One region of the Bacillus cereus group sp. MYBK79-1 genome, then DNA from elsewhere that is predicted to be linked to it. Evidence: a T-box and tRNA genes for the amino acid it is inferred to sense, from the RefSeq annotation. Region 1 holds a T-box; the other holds one or more tRNA genes.

Region 1 (22,492 bases):
AGAAATTAAATTAAAAATCATTTTTAATTTAGCGAACTGTTTAGGTCAGGCATATCAACATGAAGAGGCAATGAAATACCTTGATAAGGGCATCAAATTAGCTATTAATTTAAACACGTTATACCTATTAGGTGAACTATACTATTTAAAGGGCTGGAATTTATTAAGGATTAAAGAACATAATGAAGAAGATATTGTTGATAACATGAAAAAAGCATTATTTATATTTGAACTAACAGAAAAAGAGCATTATATAAAAAGGATTAAAGAAAAATATTTAAAAAAACATTTATAAATTCTTGAAAATTACTTATACATAGAACAAAACCCACAGGGGAAATTGCTGTAGGTTTTACGCTTATAAACATCTTATTATTTTCTATACACTTGATTCTAAAATCATTTTTGAAGTTTGTATCCTTGTTGATAATTTATATTTCCGTCTATATAGTATTAAAATTAAAGTAATTCGAGCATTGCATTACATATGTTTCTTATACCAAGCTTTGTTGATGTGTTTGCACTTCGCTGGTGTTGAAGTTTTAGATTTATCCTTGAGTGTAGTCATATTATTAGAACATCCTGCAATATGTAGACAGAATGTAGTTAATAAAAACCATAGTATTAATTTTTTCAAATAACCACTTCTAACTCTTTTTTAATGAATATTTTTCATAAAACAAATTCCTTACTCATTTTACATTACATGAAAGGGTGGAAAATATTCTTATACTCATAATTTGTTACATTTGAGCCGGGAGGATGATCTTGCATCGATTTTCAAAAGGGCTTCCTTGATTTATCCCGCTTTAATGGGCAGTAAGACCCCCACCTCAAAATTCAGCGAAAGTAAAGAAGTTAGGTGGGGGGCGGGCTGCCCATAAAAGTCCGATTGGTGAGGGCTAATAATCAGTGGGGATGAGGAAAACCCCACTGATTAAAGTTTCACTTTATGCAAACTATCCGATTGTGAGTTTCCCTACTCGCTAAAAAGAAAAACATCCTCTGTGTAGAGGATGTTTTTCTTTTTAGCGGTAGTTAATGAATTGTACGTCAATCGGTAAATCAGCACTGCGAACTGCTGCGATGACTGCTTGTAAGTCATCACGGCTTTTCGCTGTAACACGTACTTGGTCATCTTGTACTTGTGTTTTTACTTTTAATTTCATTTCTTTAATAATGTTGTTAATTTTTTTTGCGTTATCTTTATCGATACCTTGTTGAAGTGTTGCGCGTTGGCGAACAGTGTTACCAGTCGCAGCTTCAACTTTTCCATAATCCAAGTTTTTAATTGGAACGTTACGTTTTACAAGTTTAGCAATTAGAACGTCTTTTACTTGGTCTAATTTGAACTCGTCGTCAGAAGTTAAAACTAATACTTCTTTTTCTAATTTAATATCACTTTTACTTCCTTTAAAGTCATATCGGTTTTGGATTTCCTTTAATGCGATGTTAATTGCGTTTGTTACTTCAGGTAATTCTACTTTCGAAACGATGTCAAAAGAACTCTCTTTTGCCATAGTTAGCACCTCCAAATAAATTTCTAATCTTTTTATGTACTGTACATACTAAAGTATAGCTGAAAACGAGCTTAGACTTAAGTGTTTTCATACTTATAATCATGTAACCTCATTTTATTATAGTGAATTTTGGGCTGTTGGACAAATAAAGGGGAAATCGTGTTATAATTAACTTTTGTTTGGAATGATAAAAAAGATAATGTTATCCCGCATTAACGGGCATTCAGTTAGAGCAAAGAAGTTAAGTGGGAGATCCACTGCCGTAAACGCCCGATTGGTGAGGGTTGATAATCAGTGGGAAGGAACAAAACCCCCACTGATTAAAGTTTCACTTTATATAGAGAAGGGAATTAAAAATATGTATTTACAATTAGGAGCGATTGAACAGGTAACTGTTTTACGTGAAACGGAAATCGGATATATGGTTGGGAATGAAGAAGAAGAAATTTTCCTACATAAAAACGAATTAGTTGGAGAAATTGAAGAAGGCGATACGATTGATGTATTCTTATACCTTGATCATCAAAATCGTGTTTCAGCAACAATGAAGGAGCCACTTATTACAACTTTTGATTGGAACTGGGTAAAGGTTGTAGAAGTTATTCCTAGTTTAGGCGTGTTTGTTAATATTGGTGTATCAAAAGATATACTAATCCCAGCTGATGAGTTCCCAATTTATATGCCAGTATGGCCTGAAGTTGGAGACGAATTATATTGTACGTTAAAATTAACGAATCGTGATCGACTTATTGCTCTTCCGGCAAGAGACAGTGATATGCAAGAGATTATCGTAGATGCGACGCCATCTATGCGTAATAAAAACGTAAATGGACGTGTGTATCGTTCACTTCAAGTTGGTTCATTCATACTAACTGATGAGCATTTCCGTGCTTTCTTACACCATACGGAAAGAAAAGAACAAGTACGCATTGGTGAACGTGTAACGGGTCGTATTATTGATGTAAAAGATGACGGTACAATTAACATTTCACTTCTTCCTCGTAAAGAAGAAGGAATGGAAGATGATGCTGCTGTAATTTATGCATATATGGAAGAACGAGGCGGAGCAATGCCGTTTTGGGATAAGAGCCACCCAGAAGACATTAAAGAACGCTTCAATATGAGTAAAGCTGCGTTTAAGCGTGCGCTTGGTAAGTTGATGAAAGAAGAAAAAGTTTATCAAGAAGAAGGTTGGACGTACTTTAAGAAGTAAAATGAGACTACAAAGAACTATCTTTTCTCTAGGTTTATTAGGGAAGTGATAGTTCTTTTTTGTTTACCACAAGAGAATCATTGGAAGAGGGATATTTTAAAAAATATAGAAAGGATAGATAGTTACATCTATATGAAAGAGAGTGTGAATTTAAATTTAATTGAAAAGAAAAGAGGTATGTAAATGAAGTATTATAGTGCTGGATACCTCATAATTTCCTACGAAAGGGAGCTTATCTATAAAGAATGTAATATCGAGGGGCTATCACAAACAATTTTAACGATATGTAATGGGGTTCGCCCTACATTTCCAGATTATTGGTTTTTTCCTTGGTGTAATTCAAATAAAAATGATCCTATTGCTCAGATAATAAATAGAAGGTTAGAGATTAGTAAAGAAGGGCATGAAAGTGCTCAAACTTTTTTAGATACACTAACGGAAGAAGAAAGGTTTGTCTGGCCGAATGTTTTTAAAAATTTAGAGGATGCGAGATTCTTTAAGAAAAATTATTTAAAGGGGATAGAAAACTTAGAAGTTATCGGCTTAAATCTTTCAGAAGAGTATCGGATGGACTTTTTAATGAATGAGCGGGAAGAAAATGACTGTAAAGTTTCCATATATGGTTTTCTCAAAAGTTCATTACCTACTGATGTTAAGAATGATGGGATATTAGGATTTGATATATGCGGTTATGAGTCTAATGGATTTTACTCATTTATTTTCAATAATTTACAAGCGGACTTTAAAGTGTTTGGCAAGAAATTAAATGACTTATCACTCGTTGATAATTATGAAGATGCAAAACAAATTATCCATTTAATTGATAATAGAGAAATTGAAGCAGAAGAAATCTTATGGTATCCGTGGTTAATTGTGAGGTGCATATAATGTGTTAGAGAAAAGGAGGTATGATAATGCCAGATAATGTACTAGAACAATTAATAAAACGACTTTCCGTATTATCCCCTGAAAAAGAACGTGAAATAGTAGCGGTCGATTTAAATGATATATATGAGAGTAGTAAAAGTTTTGAAAAATTACTTGAAAATATTATAAACTCTCATCAATCTAAAGAAGACTTAATAGATACGCTAATTGAAGTAGAGATAGAATTAGATCATATCAATTGGCATTATAAAAGCTTGAAGAAAAAGTTAAAAATATTGATGAAAGATTAAAAAGCACGATCTTATTTTTCCAATAAGATCGTGCTTTTTTAATTTCCTTGCTCATGCACAAAAGTAAATGTATCTTCCAAGTCACTATCAGTTATTTTAATATTTGCCTTTTTTAATTCCTTTTGTATCAATTTTTGACCGAATGTAGGGTCAGCAATACGTTCTTCTTCTAAGTTTTTGCGAATAGAGTCTTTCACTTCATCATAGGGTTCTAACTCTTTTTTATCAGTTAATTTAATAATATGATAACCGTTTGGTGATTTAACGGGATTGCTAATTTGTCCGACCTTTAGTTTATAGGCAGCTGTTTCAAATTCAGGTGTCATTCTGCCTGAATGGAAATATCCAAGGTCTCCGCCTTTTTCTTTTGATAGTAGATCTTGTGATTCTTGCTTTGCTAATTCTTCAAATGAAGCACCAGCATCTAATTTTTTCTTTATTTCTTTCGCTTCGTTTTCATCGCTTACTAAAATATGGCTCGCTTTAATTTCTGGTTTATAGTGGTCTTTCACGTCTTTTTCTGTAACACTTTTCTTAATTGCTTCATTCATAGCGAGTTTGAATTTAATTTGATTTTTAAAATCAGCTTCATCTTTTAAACCGTTGTTTTTCAATACGTTTTTAAATTGGTCTCCGTATTGATTTTTCGCTTTTTGTACTTCTTTATCTACATCATCGTCAGATACTTTATATTTTTTTGTGATAACGTCTTGTGCCATCATTTCGTATAGCATGTCTTTTCCGTAACGATCTTTCAACTGTTTTTCGAAGTCGCTCTTCTTAATGGTTGAGTCTGTTGCTGTAGCGACTGTAGCTGAGCTGTTTTTTTGTCCACAAGCAGCTAGCATTAATATACTTATTAGTGCAGTAATAATGAAAATGTGTTTCCCTCTCATGCTAACACCTCATCCGAATATGTTATCGCTATTGTAGAATATAGAAGTGAACATGAAGTGAATTTTTAATGTTTTTTCCTGAGAAATGTAAAAAAAGTACATCAACAATATTGTTGATGTACGATGGGATCAAAGGTGATCGGTCTTTTTAGAATAGGCACGCTTACCTTGCTGAATATTTTTTTGTTCTTGTTCATTTTTTTGTGTACGCTTTGCATTATTATCGCGTGCTTTTTTGTCGTTATCACTCGTATGTGGCATATGTATCAACTCCATTTCTAAACGTTGTACGTTTATCATTTCCTTTTTCGTAAAGACTATGTATAGCAGTGCATTCATGAATAATAAGGGTGGATTAGAAATGGATTTGAAGTTGAATTATGCTGAACTTATAAAGAAGTTAATCGTTGTAATCATCGCAGGTTTGTTGAATGCGATTGGAATGAATTTATTTTTGACGCCAGCGAAAGTGTACGCGAGTGGCTTTGCTGGATTGTCTCAATTGTTATCACAAATATTAGGTGACTTTTTATCTATTCATATATCAACGGGGGTATTGTTTAGCTTATTTAATATTCCCGTCGTTATTTTAGCGTGGAAAAAGGTTGGAAAGGCTTTTACTTTCTTCAGTTTTCTTTGCGTTATATTTATGACTTTGTTTCTAGAAATTATCCCAGTTAGAGCAGTTTCGAACGACATCATATTAAATGCGATTTTTGGCGGGATTATTTCGGCAATAGGTGTGGGGATTGCGTTGAAGTGGGGGGCTTCTACAGGTGGTTTAGATATTATCGCCATGATTTTATCAAAGATTAAAGATAAGCCTGTCGGTACGTATTTTTTCTTCTTTAATGCACTGATTATTATCGCTGCTGGCTATGTGTATGGATGGGAAAAAGCATTGTATACTTTGGTAACTTTGTATGTGTCAACGCGAATCATCGATGCAATTCATACGCGTCATGTGAAAATTACTGCATTAATCGTTACGAAGAATGGGGCGGATGTACGAAAGGCGATTCATTCGCGCTTAGTGAGGGGGATTACAACTATACCAGCAATAGGTGCGTATACGAATGAAAATAAGGAAATGTTAATGATTGTTATTACGCGTTACGAGTTATATGAATTAGAGAGGGTTATTAAACAAGTGGACCCGGGTGCATTTACAAACGTACTGCAAACGGTTGGGGTGTTTGGATTGTTTCGAAAAGATTAAAGAGGACCAAAGTTGGTCCTCTTTTTTAATGTAAATTCGTAATGTTTTGCAACTGCTCCTGCATTTCACGTAGCTGAACTTTTTCAGCTGTTGAAGAGTTTGCATAAGCAGAGTGCAAAGCGTTTTTTGCTCTATAAACGAGATCTTGTTGTTCGGTGCCACTTGAACAAGATACGGCATTTGCAACAGCATCTCTAGCTTGTTGGAATAGTAAGTTCCCCATTTAGACCCCTCCAAAAGAAGAGTTACTTCTCGCTTTTTCTGCCTCAGCTAATGTACCACGGTATGGGAATCTTGCATCATGCTTCATTACAGCATCGGCTCCTTGTTGGATAAAACGTTTTGATTTGTTCTTTTTACCCATTCGAAAAACCCCCTTTATTTAGCTGAAAACAATCGACGCGCTGACTTTTGCGTCTAATAATAGTATGAGCGTTTGGCGAGAAACTATAAGCAGGGAATTTTTAGATTACAATCCAAGAACCTCTTCTAAATATAGTGCAATACCATCTTCTTCATTCGTTAATGTCGTATGGTTTGCGAGTGATTTTAATTCAGGAATTGCATTACCCATTGCGATGCCGTGACCAGCAAATTCAATCATTTCAAAGTCGTTATCTTCATCACCGAAAGCGATAATTCGCTCTTGTGGAATGTTGTAATGACTAGAAATTTTTTGTAATCCGACAGCTTTATTTAACCCGCTTTTTACAATTTCAATAATCGGCCAAGGTGCGCCCCATTTTCTATGGTCGATCACTTCAGCATGCATATCAGTTAAATGTTGACGAATTGCACTAGAATGCTCGTCATGTGCGTCAATTAATAAGCAAGTTGGATGGTCGTTTAAAATATTTAATAAGTCTCCTGTAAAAATCTTTGGAGAGCCGAATTCGAAAATATGTTTTTTATCTTCATCAATTTCACGAACATACACATCGTCCATTACTTCAGCGTATATATTTCTTACGCCAAAATCAAAGCAAGCTCGGACAATTTCTTGGGCTGTTGCTAGCTCAAGAGGAGAGTGATGTGTGCCCCACTTTGAATCAAGAGGATGATGTACGTAAGCGCCATTAAAGTTTACGATTGGTGTATTAAGGCCAAGTTCTTTATAGTAATCATAGCTAGCTCGGAATGGACGTCCTGTTGAAATAACGACAATATGTCCTTGTTCCTTTGCCTTTGCAATTGTATGTTTTGTTCGAGTGGAAATTATTTTGTTGTCTGTTAATAAAGTACCGTCTAAGTCTAATGCGATTAAATGCTGTTTGTTCATAATTTCACCTCTTATAATAATTTTTTTGTTTTTATCTGTATTTCCGTTTTAATATGCAGAAATAAGAGGTTAAACTGGATGAGAACACCAAAGATGGAAAGTTCACTATATATCCATCTTACGTCGCAAAGTGCTACGGTGTCTACTATTTCTCGCTGGAAATTAAGAAAAGTCAACATCTTTTTAGAAAGTTCAAACAATGTTTCTTTCATTATGTACAAATTGTGAAAAGGGTTACATTGCTCGTATGAAGAAGCTTATAATGAACATGTAATCTTCTCGTATATGTTTGACTCTCCTTTGAAGCTGGCCTATAGTAGGTTGGTTTCTTTTTTTTCTACAAACAGGAAAGAAATCCCTTCCTAAGTTTGTGTCATTCATGTATATGTACAAGAACGAAATGTAGTACTTGTTTCCTAAACATGACAGAAAAGCTTTCGTTTAAAATGGATATACTAATGAGGCAAAGACGTCATGGAAGGAGAATGGAAATGGGACAAAATCGCAGGTTTCGTTCTGGGCAAAAAGCGCCGAATGATGGCATTTATGTAGAAATTGGTGAAACAGGAAGTATGGTGAAAGACCCGCAAATGGTGAAATTAACTGCGGGTGAAAAGTTTCCAGATAACACGAATCATAACCGTCAGTGGACATATAAAAGAAAACCGTAACAGAAGCCGCAATCATTATTGCGGCTTTTTTGTCGTTGCATATTATAATTCATTTACCACTTCTATAATGAATGTTCCTGTTTTCTTTTTCCGATAATAAGTTTGAAAATACATAAGCAAAATTATTGTATAAAAAAGTAGGTTGGCGTATAATCAAATCAAAGGTCAAAGAAAGTCAAACATTTGGAGGACTGTAAAGATGGACTTAAATCAAATGACAACAAAAACACAAGAGGCGATTATGAGTGCCCAGTCTTTAGCGGTATCTCATCATCATCAAGAAGTAGATACTGTTCATCTCTTGTTTACATTATTAGAAGAGCAAGATGGGCTAGCAGTACGTATTTTTCAAAAAATGAATGTCGATATAGAAGCGTTAAAGCAAGGTGCCGAAAGTTTAATTAAGAAAAAGCCTTCTGTAACGGGGAGCGGTGCAGAAACAGGCAAATTATATATAACAGGTGCTCTGCAACAACTACTTGTAAGAGCAGGAAAAGAAGCAGAGAAATTGCAAGATGACTACATTTCGGTTGAACATGTATTGCTTGCTTTTTCTGAAGAAAAAGGCGATATAAATCAATTACTTACAAGGTTTCATATTACGAAAGATAACTTATTACAGTCTTTAATGACAGTTCGGGGGAATCAAAGAGTGACTAGTCAAAATCCAGAAGCAACTTATGAAGCGTTAGAGAAATACGGCCGTGATTTAGTGGCGGAAGTAAGAGCGGGGAAAATTGACCCTGTTATCGGCCGTGATAGTGAAATTCGCCGTGTAATTCGCATTCTTTCACGTAAAACGAAAAACAACCCTGTTTTAATTGGTGAACCAGGTGTTGGTAAAACAGCAATCGTTGAAGGGTTAGCACAGCGTATTGTGAAAAAGGATGTACCAGAAGGCTTAAAAGATAGAACCATCTTTGCATTAGATATGAGTGCACTTGTAGCTGGAGCGAAATTCCGTGGTGAGTTTGAAGAACGCCTGCAAGCTGTATTAAATGAAATTAAAAAGAGCGAAGGCCGCATTTTATTATTCATTGATGAACTTCACACAATCGTCGGTGCTGGTAAAACAGAAGGTGCGATGGACGCAGGAAATATGTTAAAACCGATGCTTGCGCGTGGTGAACTGCATTGCATTGGGGCGACAACGTTAGACGAATATCGTAAATATATTGAGAAAGATCCGGCGCTAGAAAGACGTTTCCAACAAGTATTAGCAGAGGAACCAACTGTTGAAGATACAATTTCTATTTTACGCGGCTTAAAAGAGCGTTTTGAAATTTATCACGGTGTAAATATTCATGACCGCGCGATTGTAGCAGCATCTGTTTTATCAGATCGATATATTTCAGATCGTTTCTTACCAGATAAAGCAATTGATCTTGTTGACGAAGCGTGTGCAACGATTCGAACAGAGATTGATTCTATGCCAACAGAATTAGATGAAGTAACGCGCCGCATTATGCAGCTGGAAATTGAAGAAGCAGCTCTTGGAAAAGAGAAGGACTTTGGTAGCCAAGAACGTCTAAAAACGTTGCAACGTGAATTATCGGATTTAAAAGAAGTTGCAAGTGGTATGAGAGCGAAATGGGAGAAAGAAAAAGAAGATATTCACAAAGTTCGTGACTTACGTGAACATTTAGAGCGTCTGCGCCGCGAATTAGAAGAGGCAGAAGGTAATTACGATTTAAATAAAGCAGCGGAACTTCGCCATGGGAAAATTCCTGCGATTGAAAAAGAGTTAAAAGAAGCGGAAGAAATGGGCGCGCATAATAAACAAGAAAATCGTTTATTACGTGAGGAAGTCAGTGAAGAAGAGATTGCTGATATTGTTTCACGCTGGACTGGTATTCCTGTCGCAAAACTTGTTGAAGGGGAGCGTGAGAAATTACTACGCTTAGAGCAAATTTTATCAGAGCGTGTCATCGGACAAGAGGAAGCGGTAAGCTTAGTATCAGACGCAGTTCTTCGTGCACGCGCTGGTATTAAAGACCCGAACCGTCCAATTGGTTCCTTCATTTTCTTAGGACCGACAGGTGTTGGTAAAACAGAACTTGCAAAAACGTTAGCGCAGTCTTTATTCGATAGTGAAGAGCAAATGATTCGTATCGACATGTCTGAGTATATGGAGAAACACGCTGTGTCACGCTTAATTGGTGCGCCTCCTGGATATGTTGGATATGAAGAGGGCGGTCAATTAACAGAAGCAGTAAGACGTAAACCGTATTCAGTTATTTTGTTAGACGAAATCGAAAAAGCACATCCAGAAGTATTTAACATTTTATTACAAATGTTAGATGATGGACGCATTACAGATTCGCAAGGACGTACAGTAGACTTTAAAAACACGGTTATTATTATGACTTCAAATATTGGATCTGCTCATTTGTTAGATGGATTAGAAGCAGATGGCTCAATTAAAGAGGAATCAAGGGAACTTGTAATGGGACAATTAAGAGGACATTTCCGACCAGAGTTTTTAAACCGTGTCGATGAAATTATTTTATTCAAACCTCTTACAACGAATGAAATTAAAGGTATTGTTGATAAAATTGTAAAAGAATTACAAGGTCGTTTAGCTGACCGTCATATTACAGTAGAATTAACAAACGCAGCGAAAGAATTTGTTGTAGAAGCTGGCTTTGATCCGATGTACGGAGCTCGTCCATTAAAACGATATGTACAGCGTCAAGTTGAGACGAAATTAGCGAGAGAATTAATTGCAGGAACGATTACTGACAATAGTCATGTAGTGGTTGATGTAGAAAATAACGAATTAGTCGTTCATGTAAAGTAAAATAAAAAAGAGTTCGGATAAAATCCGGACTCTTTTTTTAGTGTTGTTCTACTGGCTCGTTTGGAATTGCAGCTGAAATTGCTAGTACTAATACCGCAAGAACAACTGAGAAAATAGACGCTTGGTTAAAATCGTATGTACCGCCAGTCATAGAGCCAATTACGTAGCTCATCATATGTACAAGCGCGAACGACCAAATTAATGCCCAAATGAAACGCATATTTTACACCTCTATTCGTTCAATCTGTCCTTATTGTAACACAATTGAAAAAAGAATATAGAAAAATATTTGTAGATTTTTCAACGCAAATTTGCATTCCGTTCATACATTATAGAAGAGTACTTTTATACGTTTAGAAAATAAGGCGGGGGAAAAATGAGTATTACGGAACGTTTTTTTTACTTAGAAAAAGAACCATGTGTCATTTATTTACCGGAGAAGCCAAATGGATTTTCTGTAATGCTTCTTGGTGATTACAACTACTTTATTGAGAATGGTACAAGTTTATGGACACAGCATGCAGGAAGATCTTATTTTTTACATGGCCTTATTGAGGAAGGCTACACGGTCTTTTCTTCTAATTTATACGGAAGGCATTGGGGAAACGACCAATCTGTTCGTTTAGCAAAACGCTTATATGATGTTGTTTTGAGAAAAGAGACATTAAATGCGAAAATGCACATTATGGCAGATGGTATGGGGGCACTTGTAGCACTTGAAATGATGAACAAATACCCTGAATGTATACGCTCTGTCATTATGTTAAATCCGTGTTTAGATTTACCAGAATATGTGGAGTTTGAGAAAGAGCATAAGTTTTTTTACAAAAGATTAGTGAAGGAATTAAGTTTGGCGTATGATTCCAAAGAAGAAGAATTGGAGTCCAAAATAAATAAGAAAACATTTACGCTTCTTCCATCTTGTGTACCTGTTAAAGTTTTCGTATCAACACAAGAAAAAAGAGGGAGAAAACAGTTGTTACGTAAATATGAGAAAATGAGGCAATTCAATCAATGCGATACTTCTGTCCTATTCCATCTGCAAGATGTGAAATATAAAATGGTTAGGCAAACGACTGATTTCTTTAAAAAATATGAAGAAGAATTGTGAAGCTCCCATATACATAAATGAGGAGCTATTTGTTTCAAGGAGAAAGGGTTGGTGGTATGGAGCGCGTGCTAATTATAGGTGCACTTACGTTTGTAGGTTATCACCTTGTGAATAAAATGATTGCAGAGGAAGTAGAAGTGTACGGTCTTGATTTTGATGAATTCGAGAATATGACAAAAATTAATGAAGAGAAGTTATTGTTAATTGGGCGAAATGCGTTATTTACGTATTATTCGATAAGAGATGAAGATGGATGGAGATCAGTAGAAGAAGAGAAGTTCGATACGGTTTACTTTTGCTTGTATGAGCCAAATCAACAAAATGGCTTTCGGAATGAAAGAGTTATATTACAGTATTTAAAGCGGATTATAAGGCTGTGTGCAGAACAGAAATTGAAGTTAAATCTAATTTCCTCTATTGAAATAGGGAACGCAGATGAATCTGAAAATAAACGTCTATTTTCGAAAGTGGAAGAAGGATTGAAAAAAGGAGAGGCACAATATAGTGTATTTCGAGTTCCTACATTATATGGACCATGGCAACCATCTTTTATGATATATCATCAGCTCATTTTATCAGAACTGGATGAGAAAGAGTGCCATTATGTGAGCGAAGAAGACGGAAGTGATCTACTGTACGTGGAAGATGTATGTGAATACTTATGGGAAAATGGATTGAACGAGGAGCATTTTGGCATATACAATTTACTTAGTGGTAAAAAATCATTATGGAAAAAAGGTATGAACCTTTTACGTGCAGAGGATAAAGTGAATAAAGAGAATGAGGGAGAAAGAGATGAAACTGTAGAGGTTATTTCGATAAAAAGAAATACCCCGTTAGAATACGGTTTAAATAAACAATTGGCACATATGAAAAAATATAAAGAGTTATACGAAGGGTAACGAGCGTGTTACACTATGTATGTGAAAGTTTTAATGGAGAGGAAGAACGTAATATGAATGAGAAAAGCATGCAATTTTTACAAATCGCAATGAAGCATTTACCAGAAGCAAAGGCCATCTTAGATTCGAATGGAATTGCGCTTGATATGGAGAAAGCACAACCAGTATTAGAGTTATTGATGAAAGTTATGAACGAAGCATATGAGCTTGGGAAAGCAGAAAAAGAATAAAAAGCTAAAGCATCTTTTTAGATGGAAGAAAGGCTCGAACCGTGGATAGAAGCGGTCAGGGCCTTTTTTTATTCTCGACTGGGGCAAAACCAGAGATATGAAGAGGATAAAGGAAAAGTAGTGAGGAGAACTCCTTAGTTTAGAAGGAAAGCAGATCAAGAATAAAAAGCATCTTTTTAGGTGGAAGAGAGGCCCGAAACGCAAATAGAAGCGGTTCGGGCTTTTTTATATTTCGAAAGAAACAGGGAAAGGTATGTTTCTGTTTCTTTTAATAAACAATAAAGTGAATAATGCCTAGCTTTATGTTTTAGCTGAAATATATTCTAGACAAAAATACATTTATGTTTTAAAATTAGTACCAAGTCATAATAATTGATATAAAACGGAGGGCTGCGATGTGAACGTGGGCATTTTAGGGATCGGAAGATATGTGCCAGAAAAAGTAGTCACAAATCACGATTTAGAGAAAATAATGGATACATCCGATGAATGGATACGTACGAGAACGGGAATTGCAGAAAGACGCATTGCCGATGATACAATAGATACTTCATATATGGCCGTAGAGGCTGCTAAAAAAGCACTTGAAGATGCAGGGGTTAGCGGAGAGGAAATCGATCTTATTTTAGTGGCAACAGTAACACCAGATCGTGCATTTCCAGCGGTAGCTTGTGTCATTCAAGAAGCGATTGGAGCGAAACATGCAGCTGCAATGGATGTAGGTGCAGCATGTGCTGGTTTTATGTACGGAATGATTACAGCGCAGCAATTTATTCAAACGGGAACTTATAAAAATGTATTAGTAGTTGGTAGTGATAAACTATCTAAAATTGTAGACTGGAATGATCGCAATACAGCAGTACTATTTGGAGACGGAGCCGGTGCTATTGTAATGGGAGCTGTTTCAGAAGGAAGAGGCGTTCTATCTTTCGAATTAGGAGCAGACGGAAGTGGCGGTAAGCATCTTTATCAAGACGAGTATGTTATGATGAATGGCAGAGAAGTCTTTAAATTTGCTGTTCGTCAACTTGGTGAATCTTGTCTTCGCGTGCTGGATAAAGCTGGTCTTACGAAAGAGGATGTGGATTTCTTAGTACCGCATCAAGCGAATATTCGTATTATGGAATCTGCAAGAGAGAGATTAAATTTACCACAAGAAAAAATGAGTATGACAATTGAAAAGTTTGGTAATACATCAGCTTCTTCAATTCCAATTGCAATGGTAGAGGAATTGCAAAATGGACGTATTCAAGATGGTGATTTAATTATACTTGTTGGTTTCGGCGGCGGATTAACATGGGGAGCAGTTGCTCTTCGTTGGGGTAAATAAGGACTGAGAGAAAAAAAGGAGTGTATTTTGTATGGAAAAAAAGAGGGTCGTAATTACAGGACTAGGAGCTGTTACACCGATCGGAACAGATGTTGAAACAGCGTGGGAAAACATTAAAAAGGGTGTATCTGGAATCGGACGACTTACAAGAATTGATCCGGAACTATTTCCAGCAAAAGTAGCAGCAGAAATTAACGACTTTGAAGTCGAGAAATATATTGATAAAAAAGAAGCGCGCCGTATGGATCGCTTTACACAATATGCAGTAGCAGCAGCGAAAATGGCGGTTGCAGATGCAAAGCTTGAAATTACAGAAGAAAACGGACCTCGAATTGGTGTATGGATTGGTTCTGGTATTGGCGGTATGGAAACATACGAAGAACAATTTAAGATTTTTACTGAGAAAGGTCCGCGCCGCGTGAGTCCATTCTTCGTACCGATGATGATTCCAGATATGGCAGCAGGTCAAGTATCGATCGCAACAGGTGCAAAAGGAATTAACACTTGTTCAGTAACAGCTTGTGCATCTGGTGCAAACTCAATTGGTGATGCGTTTAAAGCAATTCAGCGCGGTGATGCTGATGCAATGATAACAGGCGGAGCAGAAGCGCCGTTGACAAGTATGGCATTTGCCGGATTTAGTTCAGCGAAAGCATTAACATTTAATGAAGATCCAGCAACAGCTTGCCGTCCATTTGATAAAAACCGTAGCGGTTTCGTAATGGGTGAAGGTTCAGGTATTTTAATTCTTGAAGAATTAGAGCACGCATTAGCTCGTGGTGCTCACATTTATGCGGAAATCGCTGGTTACGGTGCAACTGGTGATGCATTCCATATTACAATGCCGGCTCCTGGCGGTGAAGGTGGCGTGCGTGCAATGCGTCAAGCTTTAGCGGACGCAGGTCTACAGCCAGAAGATATTGATTACATTAATGCGCACGGTACAAGTACGGATGCGAATGAAAAGTATGAAACGATGGCAATTAAAGAAACGTTCGGTGAGCACGCGTATAAAGTAGCGATTAGCTCAACGAAATCAATGACAGGTCACTTATTAGGAGCAGCTGGTGCTGTTGAAGCGATCTTCTCAATTAAATCAATTACAGACGGAGTAATTCCTCCAACAATTAACTATGAAACACCAGATCCAGAATGTGACTTAGATTACGTACCGAATAAAGCGAGACAACAAGAAGTAAATGCAGTATTAAGTAACTCACTAGGATTCGGTGGTCATAACGCAGTATTAGTATTTAAATCGTATAAATAATAGATAAAATAAGGAGTTTTTTCGCACTATATTGCGAAAAAACTCCTTATTTATTTTTACGCCTTTTTCTCTTTTTGCATATACATAAGAAAAAGGAGGGATAAAGATGGGGATTGTTGAAACTGCTGAGTGGTTACACCTATATTATGGACGGCCAGAAAAGCTGTGTGAGAAGTTTACGAAGTATGTCCCGCTGCCAAAAGAAAGGTTGTATCGCTTTTTAATTTCTAAAGGTATGTATCGCCCGGTTATGCGAGGAGAACAAGAAATTAAAGAGTTAGAGAAGAAGGGAATTTGGAAAGAGTTACGTATGGAGTATGAGAAACTGAAAAATTGGTTAAAAGGTCCGGATGTCCCTGTCTTTATTTTATTATCAGATTCCTATAATCGAACTGTACAAGAAGAGTATAACGGTAGAGCTGGATTATCTATGCGTCACGTTATTTTCTTATTCGTATGTGGACGGAATTCGGTGGAAGAATTAAAAGTGTTATTGGCACATGAATATCATCACATATGCAGGTTACATCAAATTGAGACGAAAGAAACAGAATATACATTACTTGATACGATGATTATGGAAGGGCTAGCTGAGCAAGCGGTAACGGAAAGATATTCAGAAAAAAACAATGCACCGTGGACGACGTATCTTTCAAAAGAAGAGGCTATTTATTATTGGAAAAACGTTGTGCATGAAAGAATAAGTATAAAACGAGGAACAAGGGAGCATGACATCTTATTAAATGGATTTCACTCTTATCCGAAGATGCTTGGCTACGCAATTGGATTTCATATTGTCAAAGATTGTGTAGCTTCCGCATCTATAGATACACTTTCTTTATTATCTATAGATGCGAAAGAAATATTGAATAAAGCAAATACATTTCATATATAAAAAACAGGAGCTCTATTTCCTGTTTTTTTAGTATTAATAGAAGAAAAAATAATAATTAGAATATATTTCCTTAGGTGGAATAAAGTTTAGCAAAATTGAACATAATGATTGATACAAACAGTAGTGAAGTGAGGGGTAGTGAATGTTATATCTACATGATGTATGGGTAAATTGGTTTGAAGGTGAAGAGAATGGGTATAACGTTTGTCATTTTTACGAATGGCGAAAAGATGATACGATTGAGCTATTAGATCAAGTGCCATTATTAAAAGTAGATTCCACATTATATCATTACATCGAGGACGAATTGTTAGAGCTTCCGCAAAAATTGTTGGAAGACGTACATCATAAGGCTTATATTCGTAAAAATCATGAACGTTTGCAGCAAGAGTATTGCTTTGTAGTTACAGATGGAAAAGGAATTATTGCGATCGACACAATTGGTTACAATGTACCAATTCGAAAGAGCAGACTTATACCGCGCCAAGAGCAGATGGTATATGAGATGGTAGAAAGCGTACAAGCAGAAAAGTATGAGTTCCAAGTAGAAGAAATGGAAAAAGAACATCATATTTTATCACCATCACCTTTCATTATGAATGGCTTAACTCGTAAAGAAAGACAGCTTAAACAATTACTATTTATGGCGTTAGATCAATTACATACAACGAAAAACACAGCAGAAATTCGCTATTGGTTCACAGAGTGGGATCCATCAGCATACGGAATGGTTCAACATATGGAATTTGAAGATATTTGGGCTAAACTGTACGATGAAGCGAAAACAGGCTGGTCTGAAAAGCACGAACAATTATGCGAGCGCCTCGTAAAAGGACAGCCATTTTTTGAAAAGTTATGGGAAATGGAAAACGAGCAAAAGGTAAATTAAAAAAACCGCCGATTGGCGGTTTTTTTAATTTGTTATAGCTTAGCTTCGGCGGCAAGAATGTTCGGTGGCTTCGCGCCTTCCTGCGAGGCAAAAGCGCCTCTACGTCAGGAGCTCCATCCCCCTCACATTCTAAGCGAGCCGCTTCCGCTTTATATGTTACCTACGTTTTCTACTTAGTCCCATTGCGTTTTCTACTTTGCGTAGTTGTTTGAATGCAACGCGGTTGGCTTTTTCGGCACCTTTGTCTAGAATTTCGTCTAGTTCTGGTGAGTTGATTAGTTCGTTATATTTGTCTTGGATTGGACGAATTGCTTCTACGACTACTTGTGCTAGGTCGCCTTTGAAGTCTCCGTATCCTTTTCCTTCATACATTGCTTCGATTTCTTCAACTGTTTTTCCAGAGAATGAAGAGTAGATTGTTAATAAGTTAGAGATGCCAGGTTTGTTTTCTTTATCAAATTTCACAATACCTTCAGAATCAGTTACAGCACTTTTAATTTTCTTTTCAATTGTTTTTGGTTCATCAAGCATGCTGATCATTGATTTTGGATTCGAATCAGATTTACTCATTTTTTTCGTAGGTTCTGTTAATGACATAACGCGAGCTCCTACTTTTGGAATGCGAATTTCAGGAACAGTGAATACTTCACGGAAGCGTTTGTTGAAACGCTCTGCTAGGTCGCGTGTTAATTCCATATGTTGTTTTTGATCATCACCAACAGGTACGATTTCAGTGTTGTAAAGTAAAATATCAGCAGCCATTAATGGTGGATACGTTAGTAATCCAGCTGGAACTGAATCTCTACCCGATGCTTTATCTTTATATTGCGTCATACGTTCTAATTCTCCAACGTAAGCAACTGATTGCATAATCCATCCTAGTTGAGCGTGTGCTGGTACTTCTGATTGTACAAATAAAGTAGCTTTTTCAGGGTCGATGCCACATGCTACATAAAGTGCAGCAAGACTGCGGATGTTTTTACGAAGTTGTACGGGATCTTGAGGTACTGTAATCGCATGTTGGTTTACAATACAGAAATAACAGTCGTGTTCATTTTGAAGCTCTGTAAATTGCTTCATAGCTCCTAAATAGTTTCCAAGTGTAATCGTTCCACTCGGCTGAATACCAGAAAAGATAACTGACATAAGTAATTCCTCCTAAATTTGAATGCGTGATGGGGAAGAGAAGGCAAACAAAAAAGCCCATTCATCCCAAAAAACTATAGGGACGAATGGACCGCGGTACCACCCTAATTATTTCACTACTGTGAAATCTCTCTAATCCATAATAACGTTTGGATATAACGCCAAAGCCTACTACTTTCGGTTCGGTTTGGTGCTCAAAAGCCCATTCCATACTGTACAATTACTTGTTCACACCAGCCACAAGCTCTCTGAAATTGCCTCAATATGTACTCTTCTTTATCATCGCATACATATAAATTTATTTATTGTTACCTGAGCTCTTTTAATATGAAAGAACTAAAGTTTTATAACAAAATGTTTTGCTGATTATTATATCATATGGGATAGTGTTTGCAAACTACATCAAAATAGTAAAGCTAATGAGGGTCGAGAACAACCCAAGAACGATACCGGTAATACAAATTGGATACGTCCATTTGAATGAATATGTTTTATAAATACGTTCTTTCTTATCGACAGGTTCCTCTACTTCTTCAATTAAAGACTCAATTTTTTTGTTCGTACCAAATACTCTTTGGAAGGCGTAAATTGTTACATTGAAAAATCCATTTTGAAATATGAATAAAAAACCGCCAACAAGAATAAAAAATAGTGCGACATAAAACGATATATTGACAAAATTCAACAAAAATTGCGATGAAACGAGGAATGCGCCAATACTAGAAGCGATTATCGCTATGAAAATTAGTATACAAGTATGAAAAAAAACTTTATTCAAAATATTCCCCTCCGTCAAAATATTACTAGAATTATTATACTATAAAAGCTATAATATGTACTAGAATTAATTTTTTGAAAATTATACGCAATTAAAGGTCTGATTTCAAGATGATAGTAGCAATGTTAACGTATCCCTTTACAAAAAAATAAAAAAATAAACATTTTATTAAAAATTTTAACAAAAAAACAAAAAACTATATTCACAATTGTTATATTATATGTATAATGAAAATTGTAGAAACTTGGAGATTATTCTTTCAATTCTACTTTTTTACAAGTGAGGGTACAGGAAGTGCAATTAGGGGAGGTAACACAACATGAAGAAAAAGATACCGTTATTACTTGCATCGACGCTGACTGTCAGTATGTTAGGAGCTTGTAGTTACCAAAAAGAGGATAATAAAGCAGGCGCAAAAGAAAAATCCTCAAACAAGCAAGTGTTAAATTTAACTGAGACAGCTGAAATTCCAACTATGGATACGACATTATCAACAGATGCAACATCTTCTAACATCATGAATAACACAATGGAAGGATTGTATCGTCTGGGGAAAGACGATAAACTTGTTCCAGGTGTCGCTAAATCTTATGAGAAATCAGAGGATGGCAAAAAGTATGTGTTTAAGTTACGTGAAGATGCGAAATGGTCTAATGGTGAACCTGTAACAGCGAAGGACTTCGTTTATTCTTGGAGAAGAGCTGTAGATTCAAATACGGGTGCCAAGTTTGCTTACATACTATTTGATGTTAAAAATGCGGAGAAAGTTAACAAAAAAGAATTGCCAGTTGAAGAACTTGGTGTGAAGGCAATTGATGATCATACACTTGAAGTGGAATTAGATAACCCTGTTCCTTATTTTGTAAGTTTAACAGTCTATCCAACGTTGTATCCTTTGAATGAGAAGTTTGTAACAGAACAAGGCGCAAAATTTGGATTAGAATCCAATACGACACTTTATAATGGTCCATTCGTATTAAATGAATGGAAGCATGAACAAAGTTTCCAACTGAAGAAGAATCCAACGTATTGGGAAAATAAAGAAGTAAAACTTGAGGAAATAAACTTCAATATTGTTAAGGATCGTTCAACTGCTATAAATTTATATGAAACGAAAGCAATTGATCGTGTAGTCTTAACATCAGAGTTTGTAGATAAATACAAATCAGATGCTGACTTTAAAACGATTAAGAGACCATCTACACAATTTATTCGCTTAAATGAAAAGAATAAATTTTTAGCAAATAAAAATATCCGAAAAGCAATTGCAATGTCCTTTGAACGTGAAAACATCGGGAAAGTGATCTTAAACGATGGTTCAGAAGGAATATATGGTTTTGTTCCGAAAGGCTTAGCAAAAGGTCCGAATGGAAAAGACTTCCGTGAAGAAAACGGAAAGCTTATAAAAGAGGATATTAAAGAAGCGCAAAAATACTGGGAAGCTGGTAAAAAAGAACTTGGTGTAGACAAAGTAGAGTTAGAGCTATTAAACTTTGATACTGATGATGCGAAAAAAATCGGAGAGTATTTAAAAGGCCAATTTGAAAAGAACTTACCAGGTTTAACAGTTTCAACAAAAATGCAGCCATTTGCACAGAAATTAAAACTTGAAGCAAGTGGAGATTATGCGATGTCGTATGCGGGATGGAGCCCAGACTATATGGACCCAATGTCATTCCTTGAAATGTATACGACAGGTAATGCGCAAAACAAAGTAAATTATGCAAATGCAGCATATGATGATTTAATTAAAAAAGCGAAAACAGAAGTTGATGTACAAGCTCGTTGGGATGCGCTATTAAAGGCAGAAAAACAATTGCTTGAAGATGCAGCGATTGCTCCAGTATATCAACCTGGAAAAGCATATTTACAACGCGGTTCAATTACTGGCCTATTAGAACATAAATATGGCGGGGAATTTAGCTACAAGTGGGTTGAACTCAAAAACTAAAAATGGTTTCCATCATGAATAAGGGTATATGCCTATGATGGGCATATGCTCTTATTTTAAAAAAATAAAAGTAAGAATATTTTAAACTATCTTATTGCTTTTGAGAAAAACGGGGAGGTGCTTGACTATGGGACGTTATGTATTAAAACGTTTCGTGTACATGGCTTTGACATTATTTTTAATTACTACACTGACTTTCTTTTTGATGAAATTACTTCCGGGTTCTCCGCTTAAAAACCAGGAGAAGCTATCACCGGCACAAAAAGAAATCATTCTTGAAAAATATGGTTTAAATGATCCAGTACCAGTTCAATATGCACGTTACTTAGGTAACTTAGCAAAAGGTGATTTAGGGGTATCATTCCAATATGATAACCGTCCAGTAACAGATATGATTGTGGATCGCATTGGACCATCAGCACAACTTGGTTTACAAGCGATTATATTAGGTACATTTATCGGTTTAATTTTAGGAATCGTTGCGGCGCTTCGTAACAATACGTGGGTCGATTATGGGGCGACAATTATTTCCGTACTCGGGATGTCGGTACCATCGTTCGTATTCGCCGCATTACTACAATATTTCGTAGGGGTAAAACTTGGATGGTTCCCAGTAGCATTCTGGAAAGGACCAGAGTTTACAGTCATGCCTACAATCGCTTTATCGATGGCAGTTATCGCAACAATCGCACGTTTTGCTCGTGCAGAGTTAATTGAAGTTATGCAAGCTGACTACATTTTAACAGCGAAAGCGAAAGGAATTAGCCAAGGCGTTATCATTATCAAGCACGCACTTCGTAACGCGTTAATTCCAGTTGTAACAATTTTAGGACCAATGGTTGCAGGGTTAATTACAGGTACATTAGTTATTGAGCAAATTTATGCTGTACCAGGACTAGGGGAACAGTTCGTTAAATCTATTACAGTAAATGACTATACAGTTATTATGGGAACTACAATTTTCTATAGTGCGATCTTCATCTTAGTTATTTTCATTGTCGATATTTTATACGGAATTATTGATCCTCGAATTCGTTTAGCGGGAGGGAAAAAATGATGAAAGATGTACAAAAATTATCTCCAGACTTATTTCAACAAGCCAATCAAAATAATGTGGATAATGAAGTCATTGCCCGTCCAAGCTTAACGTTTTGGCAAGATGTAAGAAGACGTTTGTTCCAACATAAAGGAGCAATGTTCGGATTCATTTTATT
Region 2 (5,436 bases), on a different contig from region 1:
CATTATCCTCAAAAAATTTATTTTTATATTGATTTCATATTACATTTATGTGAATAAACCCACTATATTATATCTTTATACTATAATAAAATTACAACTATACAACTAGAGGAGGTCTCTATTATATGAATATGAAAGCTACTGCTTTAACAGCAACTACTGTCGCAATTGCTTCTTTACTTCCTTCTATGGGAGAAACAAATGTACAAACAGCCAACGCTGAACAATTATCTAATGTGAAAACTGGATATGTAAAAGTCGATCAGGTAGCCTTACATACAAAAGATAACGCAAATAGCTCATCAATTGATACAATTCGCTTTAATACGAAGGTGAACATACTTGAAACAACTAATGGTTGGTATAAAGTATCTGTTAATAATAAAGTAGGTTACGTACAAAAAGATTCTATTCTACTAAAAAACAAACTTCAATCTAATAATCAATATATCGTTAATGCCAATGCATTAAATGTTCGATCTGAACCTAATTTAGAATCTTCAATTTTAGATGTATTACCAAATGGAAAATTCGTTACCATTCAAGAAGAACAAGGCGATTGGTATAAAATTTTACATAATGGCAAAACAGGTTACGTACAAAAAGCATTCGTTTCTAATGGTTCACAGCCTTTAGTAAAAGGTATCACAGTTCAAAATAATACAAAATACACAGTTGCAACACCTAAACTTAATGTACGTAGCACCGCTAGTACAAGTAGTGCACTACTTGGTTCATTACAAAATGGAACACAACTACAAGTAGTGGAAACTGTAGGAACTTGGTATAAAATTCGTTTTGGCACAGGATACGGATACGTGGCAAAACATTATGTAGTGCAAAATCAAGCACAAGTTCAAAAAGCCCAAACTGCTTCCATTCCAGCAGTTTTCAAATTCCCTACTCAAGGAAGAATTAGCTCAACCTTTGATATGCGTTGGGAACAGATGCATTACGGTATAGATATTGCAGCTCCAGGTAATGTCTCTATCCAGGCGGCGGCTGCAGGCAAAGTTGTGAAATCATATTATTCAGCTAGCTATGGCAATGTTGTGTTCATCGCCCATCAAATAAACGGGAAATTATATACAACAGTCTATGCTCACATGAAAGATCGCACTGTACAAGCTGGTGATCAAGTACAAGCTGGACAATTAGTAGGTCATATGGGAAACACAGGTCATTCATACGGGCAACATCTTCATTTTGAATTACACAATGGAGAATGGAATTTTGAAAAAACAAATGCAGTAAACCCACTGCCATATTTAGTTAGGTAAATTGTATGTCACGCAATATCAATATACCTCTCTTAATTGAATACTTAGCCTTTTTAGGTTTAATCTGTTGTTTAATCATTTACAATACAAATACTGTATTTTTATCTATTATCATTGCTTTTGTTGCTTTAGAAATTATGATGGAATCTTTTCAAGTTCAACTTAAACAAAAAATTGCCCATATTTATAATGCCATCTTTCTATTAAGTGCCCTAATAGCAAATATTATTAGTAATGGTTTTTATTTATCTACCGTATTTCCTGTATTTTTTATGGCTGTTTTATTATTCATAGCTAGATACATTCATGTTCCTACTAACAAAAAACACGAACAAGAAGCTTAGAAAGAGGAGACACTTTGTACCAATCTTTCAAAGATAATCCGATAAAATATATATTGAATTTATATGCAAAAATAAATAGTTTTTTTGGTATACAAGGAAGTTATACTGCACAATTTCTCCTTTATGGCATGTTATTTCTCGTCTTAATTACGTTCTCCTTGCTTTACTAATAAAAAAAGGATCTCACATAAACTTGAGATCCTTTTTAATTTATATAGAAAATGCTCTTTATCCGCAAGCATATTTTTCATAAATAAAACTAAGATTATATTTTTTTTCTAAGCTCATTCTTTGCTCATCGTCACACCAATAGAACAGAATATCGTGAATCGTTGCATAACGTTTATTTTTAAGAAATAGTTTAAAGAATGATGGTAAACAATCATGTAATTGTATAAATATATAATTGCGTAATATTTCTTCTTTATATTCAATGCCCTTACAAATATACAATAATTCTTCACAATAATATGCATGTTGTGGAACTTGAATCATTTCGAAAAATGGCACATATGATAATAACTTTCCGATAAAATGATCATATCGATCCATTATTCCTATCGTCATATGCTCCATCATTTCTTTCATTACATATAAATAATCATCTACATGAGTAGTTTTCAATGGGTCTAATCGATCTGAAATTTGAGAAAGTACAGCTCTTTGACAAGCTAACACCGCTTGACTAGGTCCATAATATGATAGGAAGTCTGTACATTTACGATATTTTCGTAATAAGTCATGTGTGTATAAGTCATACACAAACGTATTACAATACATCGCTAGACTCATCATATCACTATTCAATTGTTCTTTTGATAGTAATTTAGCTCTCTTACACATATAAAAGAATGTAAATTCCAATACTTCTTTATGAGATAATAGATGTTTACAATTCGTTATACATTTCTCATTAAATTTAACTCTATCCCAAATTTCTACATCCCCATCAGTCAATTCACCAATACGATATTTAATAATTAAATAGTTTAAAGCAACCGCTTGCGTCAAAAGATCCCACGTTTCATATTCCAATGAAGTATGAACAAACTCAGATAGTCCTTGAGTTACCATAAAAGTATTTGCTTCTTCATACCAACCAATCTCTTGGCATAAACGAAGAATACGTACTAAAGTTGGAATTTCATCTTTATGAAACTGCGGTAAATTCTTTACTTTATTCATTCCATATACGATAAATGAAGCTAAATTTTCTTCTTTATAAAATTCTTTTTCTTTCCAAACTAATATAGTCCGTTCTTTCCCTTCACCTTTTGGATGACAAGGTACAAGCAAAGAAAATAATTCAGCGAAATTATTTGGCTCTATATATGTATCTGTAACCAAATTCCAATTTGGATCGCGCTGTATAGCCCTCATATAATTCCCCTTCCCTTTTATCTACATAGGAAATATTAATCCATTATTACATCATTAACAATAAATATTGCTATATTCAAAATTTTTCATAATACTTATATCTATCAGTATATCATTTTTTCTCTTATTTAAAATTAAGAATGACAAATTTAAATAAACTGTCGAAATTACTAACTATACACTTATTATATAATGGCTCAGATACATCATGCTAACATATTAGTTTAATCCATATATACTAGAATAATGCATCTGATTTTTATACGTAACTTATCCCACTAATGAAAGTCTCTCTTCATTCCGTATGCTCCGAAATTTCACTTAAAGCAAATCCAGCTTGATCATCTGCCGATTCTCTTATAGCTAAATCACCTAGTGCTAGCATCCCAACCAGTTGACCACCCTCAACTACTGGTAATCGTCTAATTTGATACTGTGCCATTAACTCTGTAGCTTTTTCAATAGAATCATCTGGAGAGACTGAAACAATGTTTGTTGTCATTACATTTGTAATTTTATTAGATCCAGGATGTTTCTCAGCAATCCCTCGAACAACTAAATCTCGGTCCGTAACAAGCCCAACAACTTGTTCATTTTCAACAACTGGAATCAATCCAATCGATTCTTCTTTCATCTTTACAGCAGCCTCATATACATTGTCTAGCGGTGTACAATGTACAATATGAGTACTCATAATATCTCTCACTCGTGTCATTTTTGTCTCCTCCTTTTTATACATACCATAGCTTTTCCTAAATCCCTTTATTTATTTCAGGAAAATCAGTTGATAAAGGAGGATTCTACAAAATAAAAAAGAGTCAGCAATATGCTGACTCTTTTTTTATGACCCGTACGGGATTCGAACCCGTGTTACCGCCGTGAAAGGGCGGTGTCTTAACCACTTGACCAACGGGCCATGGCTCCGCAGGTAGGACTCGAACCTACGACCGATCGGTTAACAGCCGATAGCTCTACCACTGAGCTACTGCGGAATAATATATATGGTGGGCCTAAATGGACTCGAACCATCGACCTCACGCTTATCAGGCGTGCGCTCTAACCAGCTGAGCTATAGGCCCATATACTTTAAACAGGGGCAGTAGGAATCGAACCCACACTGGAGGTTTTGGAGACCTCAGTTCTACCTTTAAACTATGCCCCTAAAGGATGCCGACTAGAGGACTTGAACCCCCAACCTACTGATTACAAGTCAGTTGCTCTACCAATTGAGCTAAGTCGGCATAAAAAAATGGTGGCTCGGGACGGAATCGAACCGCCGACACGAGGATTTTCAGTCCTCTGCTCTACCGACTGAGCTACCGAGCCAACATAAATGGCGGTCCCGACCGGGGTCGAACCGGCGATCTCCTGCGTGACAGGCAGGCATGTTAACCACTACACCACGGGACCATTTGGTTGCGGGGACAGGATTTGAACCTGCGACCTTCGGGTTATGAGCCCGACGAGCTACCGTGCTGCTCCACCCCGCGACAATATAATGTTTTTAAAAAATGGAGGAGGTAGAGGGATTCGAACCCCCGCGCGACTCTCGCCGCCTGTCGGTTTTCAAGACCGATCCCTTCAGCCGAACTTGGGTATACCTCCATGAAGGAAAAAATAAAAAATTTATTATTATATGTATCTAAACCATTTAAAAAGAAAATGGAGGAGGTAGAGGGATTCGAACCCCCGCGCGATTCTCACCGCCTGTCGGTTTTCAAGACCGATCCCTTCAGCCGAACTTGGGTATACCTCCGAGACATATAATAAATAAAGTGGAGCCTAGCGGGATCGAACCGCTGACCTCCTGCGTGCAAGGCAGGCGCTCTCCCAGCTGAGCTAAGGCCCCATGTTTTTGGGAATATCGGGAAGACAGGATTTGAACCTGCGACCCCCTGGTCCCAAACCAGGTGCTCTACCAAGCTGAGCCACTTCCCGTAAATAAAAGCGCGCCCGAGAGGAGTCGAACCCCTAACCTCTTGATCCGTAGTCAAACGCTCTATCCAATTGAGCTACGGGCGCATATGGTGCCGAGGGCGGGGGTCGAACCCGCACGGTGGTCACCCACCGCAGGATTTTAAGTCCTGTGCGTCTGCCTGTTCCGCCACCCCGGCATGTCATATTGAAAATTGGAGCGGAAGACGGGATTCGAACCCGCGACCCCAACCTTGGCAAGGTTGTATTCTACCACTGAACTACTTCCGCAAGACATGTTTGAGTTATTTTATTAAAAGTGCGGGTGAAGGGAGTCGAACCCCCACGCCAAAGGCGCTAGATCCTAAGTCTAGTGCGTCTGCCAATTCCGCCACACCCGCATATTTATTTAAAATGGTGAGCCATGAAGGATTCGAACCTTCGACCCTCTGATTAAAAGTCAGATGCTCTACCAACTGAGCTAATGGCTCTTAATGGCTGGGCTAGCTGGATTCGAA

The links. A T-box is a leader RNA that pairs with one kind of tRNA and senses whether it is charged. The one in region 1 lies ahead of trpS (tryptophan--tRNA ligase), so its partner is inferred to be a tRNA-Trp.
Region 2: it has a tRNA-Trp gene. The T-box ahead of trpS (tryptophan--tRNA ligase) is inferred to sense a tRNA for this amino acid. The anticodon was not compared.

Annotation. Positions count from the first base shown of each region.
Region 1 is NZ_JBQAEO010000025.1:31,420-53,911, forward strand. It holds gene ACTFOB_RS24770 (helix-turn-helix domain-containing protein) at 1-295, shown strand, start outside; gene ACTFOB_RS24775 (YajQ family cyclic di-GMP-binding protein) at 1,029-1,520, opposite strand; gene ACTFOB_RS24780 (CvfB family protein) at 1,879-2,733, shown strand; gene ACTFOB_RS24785 (hypothetical protein) at 2,917-3,621, shown strand; gene ACTFOB_RS24790 (hypothetical protein) at 3,648-3,911, shown strand; gene prsA (peptidylprolyl isomerase PrsA) at 3,950-4,807, opposite strand; gene ACTFOB_RS24800 (DUF3941 domain-containing protein) at 4,937-5,068, opposite strand; gene ACTFOB_RS24805 (YitT family protein) at 5,169-6,026, shown strand; gene ACTFOB_RS24810 (DUF3813 domain-containing protein) at 6,052-6,249, opposite strand; gene ACTFOB_RS24815 (hypothetical protein) at 6,250-6,390, opposite strand; gene ACTFOB_RS24820 (Cof-type HAD-IIB family hydrolase) at 6,496-7,305, opposite strand; gene ACTFOB_RS24825 (YjzC family protein) at 7,797-7,976, shown strand; gene clpB (ATP-dependent chaperone ClpB) at 8,176-10,776, shown strand; gene ACTFOB_RS24835 (YjzD family protein) at 10,814-10,996, opposite strand; gene ACTFOB_RS24840 (hydrolase) at 11,153-11,887, shown strand; gene ACTFOB_RS24845 (NAD-dependent epimerase/dehydratase family protein) at 11,917-12,789, shown strand; gene ACTFOB_RS24850 (ComZ family protein) at 12,843-13,019, shown strand; gene fabH (beta-ketoacyl-ACP synthase III) at 13,417-14,349, shown strand; gene fabF (beta-ketoacyl-ACP synthase II) at 14,381-15,619, shown strand; gene ACTFOB_RS24865 (DUF2268 domain-containing protein) at 15,726-16,514, shown strand; gene ACTFOB_RS24870 (YjbA family protein) at 16,657-17,403, shown strand; gene trpS (tryptophan--tRNA ligase) at 17,560-18,549, opposite strand; T-box leader at 18,625-18,841, opposite strand; gene ACTFOB_RS24880 (DUF3899 domain-containing protein) at 18,947-19,327, opposite strand; gene ACTFOB_RS24885 (peptide ABC transporter substrate-binding protein) at 19,647-21,278, shown strand; gene opp3b (oligopeptide ABC transporter permease) at 21,406-22,335, shown strand; gene opp3C (oligopeptide ABC transporter permease) at 22,332-22,492, shown strand, end outside.
Region 2 is NZ_JBQAEO010000003.1:345-5,780, reverse strand. It holds gene ACTFOB_RS06865 (SH3 domain-containing protein) at 126-1,280, shown strand; gene ACTFOB_RS06860 (hypothetical protein) at 1,286-1,624, shown strand; gene ACTFOB_RS06855 (DUF3965 domain-containing protein) at 1,853-3,004, opposite strand; gene ACTFOB_RS06850 (CBS domain-containing protein) at 3,300-3,719, opposite strand; tRNA gene ACTFOB_RS06845 (tRNA-Glu) at 3,849-3,920, opposite strand; tRNA gene ACTFOB_RS06840 (tRNA-Asn) at 3,922-3,996, opposite strand; tRNA gene ACTFOB_RS06835 (tRNA-Ile) at 4,007-4,083, opposite strand; tRNA gene ACTFOB_RS06830 (tRNA-Trp) at 4,096-4,166, opposite strand; tRNA gene ACTFOB_RS06825 (tRNA-Thr) at 4,173-4,245, opposite strand; tRNA gene ACTFOB_RS06820 (tRNA-Phe) at 4,255-4,330, opposite strand; tRNA gene ACTFOB_RS06815 (tRNA-Asp) at 4,339-4,414, opposite strand; tRNA gene ACTFOB_RS06810 (tRNA-Met) at 4,418-4,494, opposite strand; tRNA gene ACTFOB_RS06805 (tRNA-Ser) at 4,517-4,609, opposite strand; tRNA gene ACTFOB_RS06800 (tRNA-Ser) at 4,668-4,760, opposite strand; tRNA gene ACTFOB_RS06795 (tRNA-Ala) at 4,781-4,853, opposite strand; tRNA gene ACTFOB_RS06790 (tRNA-Pro) at 4,869-4,942, opposite strand; tRNA gene ACTFOB_RS06785 (tRNA-Arg) at 4,953-5,026, opposite strand; tRNA gene ACTFOB_RS06780 (tRNA-Leu) at 5,030-5,118, opposite strand; tRNA gene ACTFOB_RS06775 (tRNA-Gly) at 5,135-5,209, opposite strand; tRNA gene ACTFOB_RS06770 (tRNA-Leu) at 5,239-5,319, opposite strand; tRNA gene ACTFOB_RS06765 (tRNA-Lys) at 5,334-5,409, opposite strand; tRNA gene ACTFOB_RS06760 (tRNA-Gln) at 5,414-5,436, opposite strand, start outside.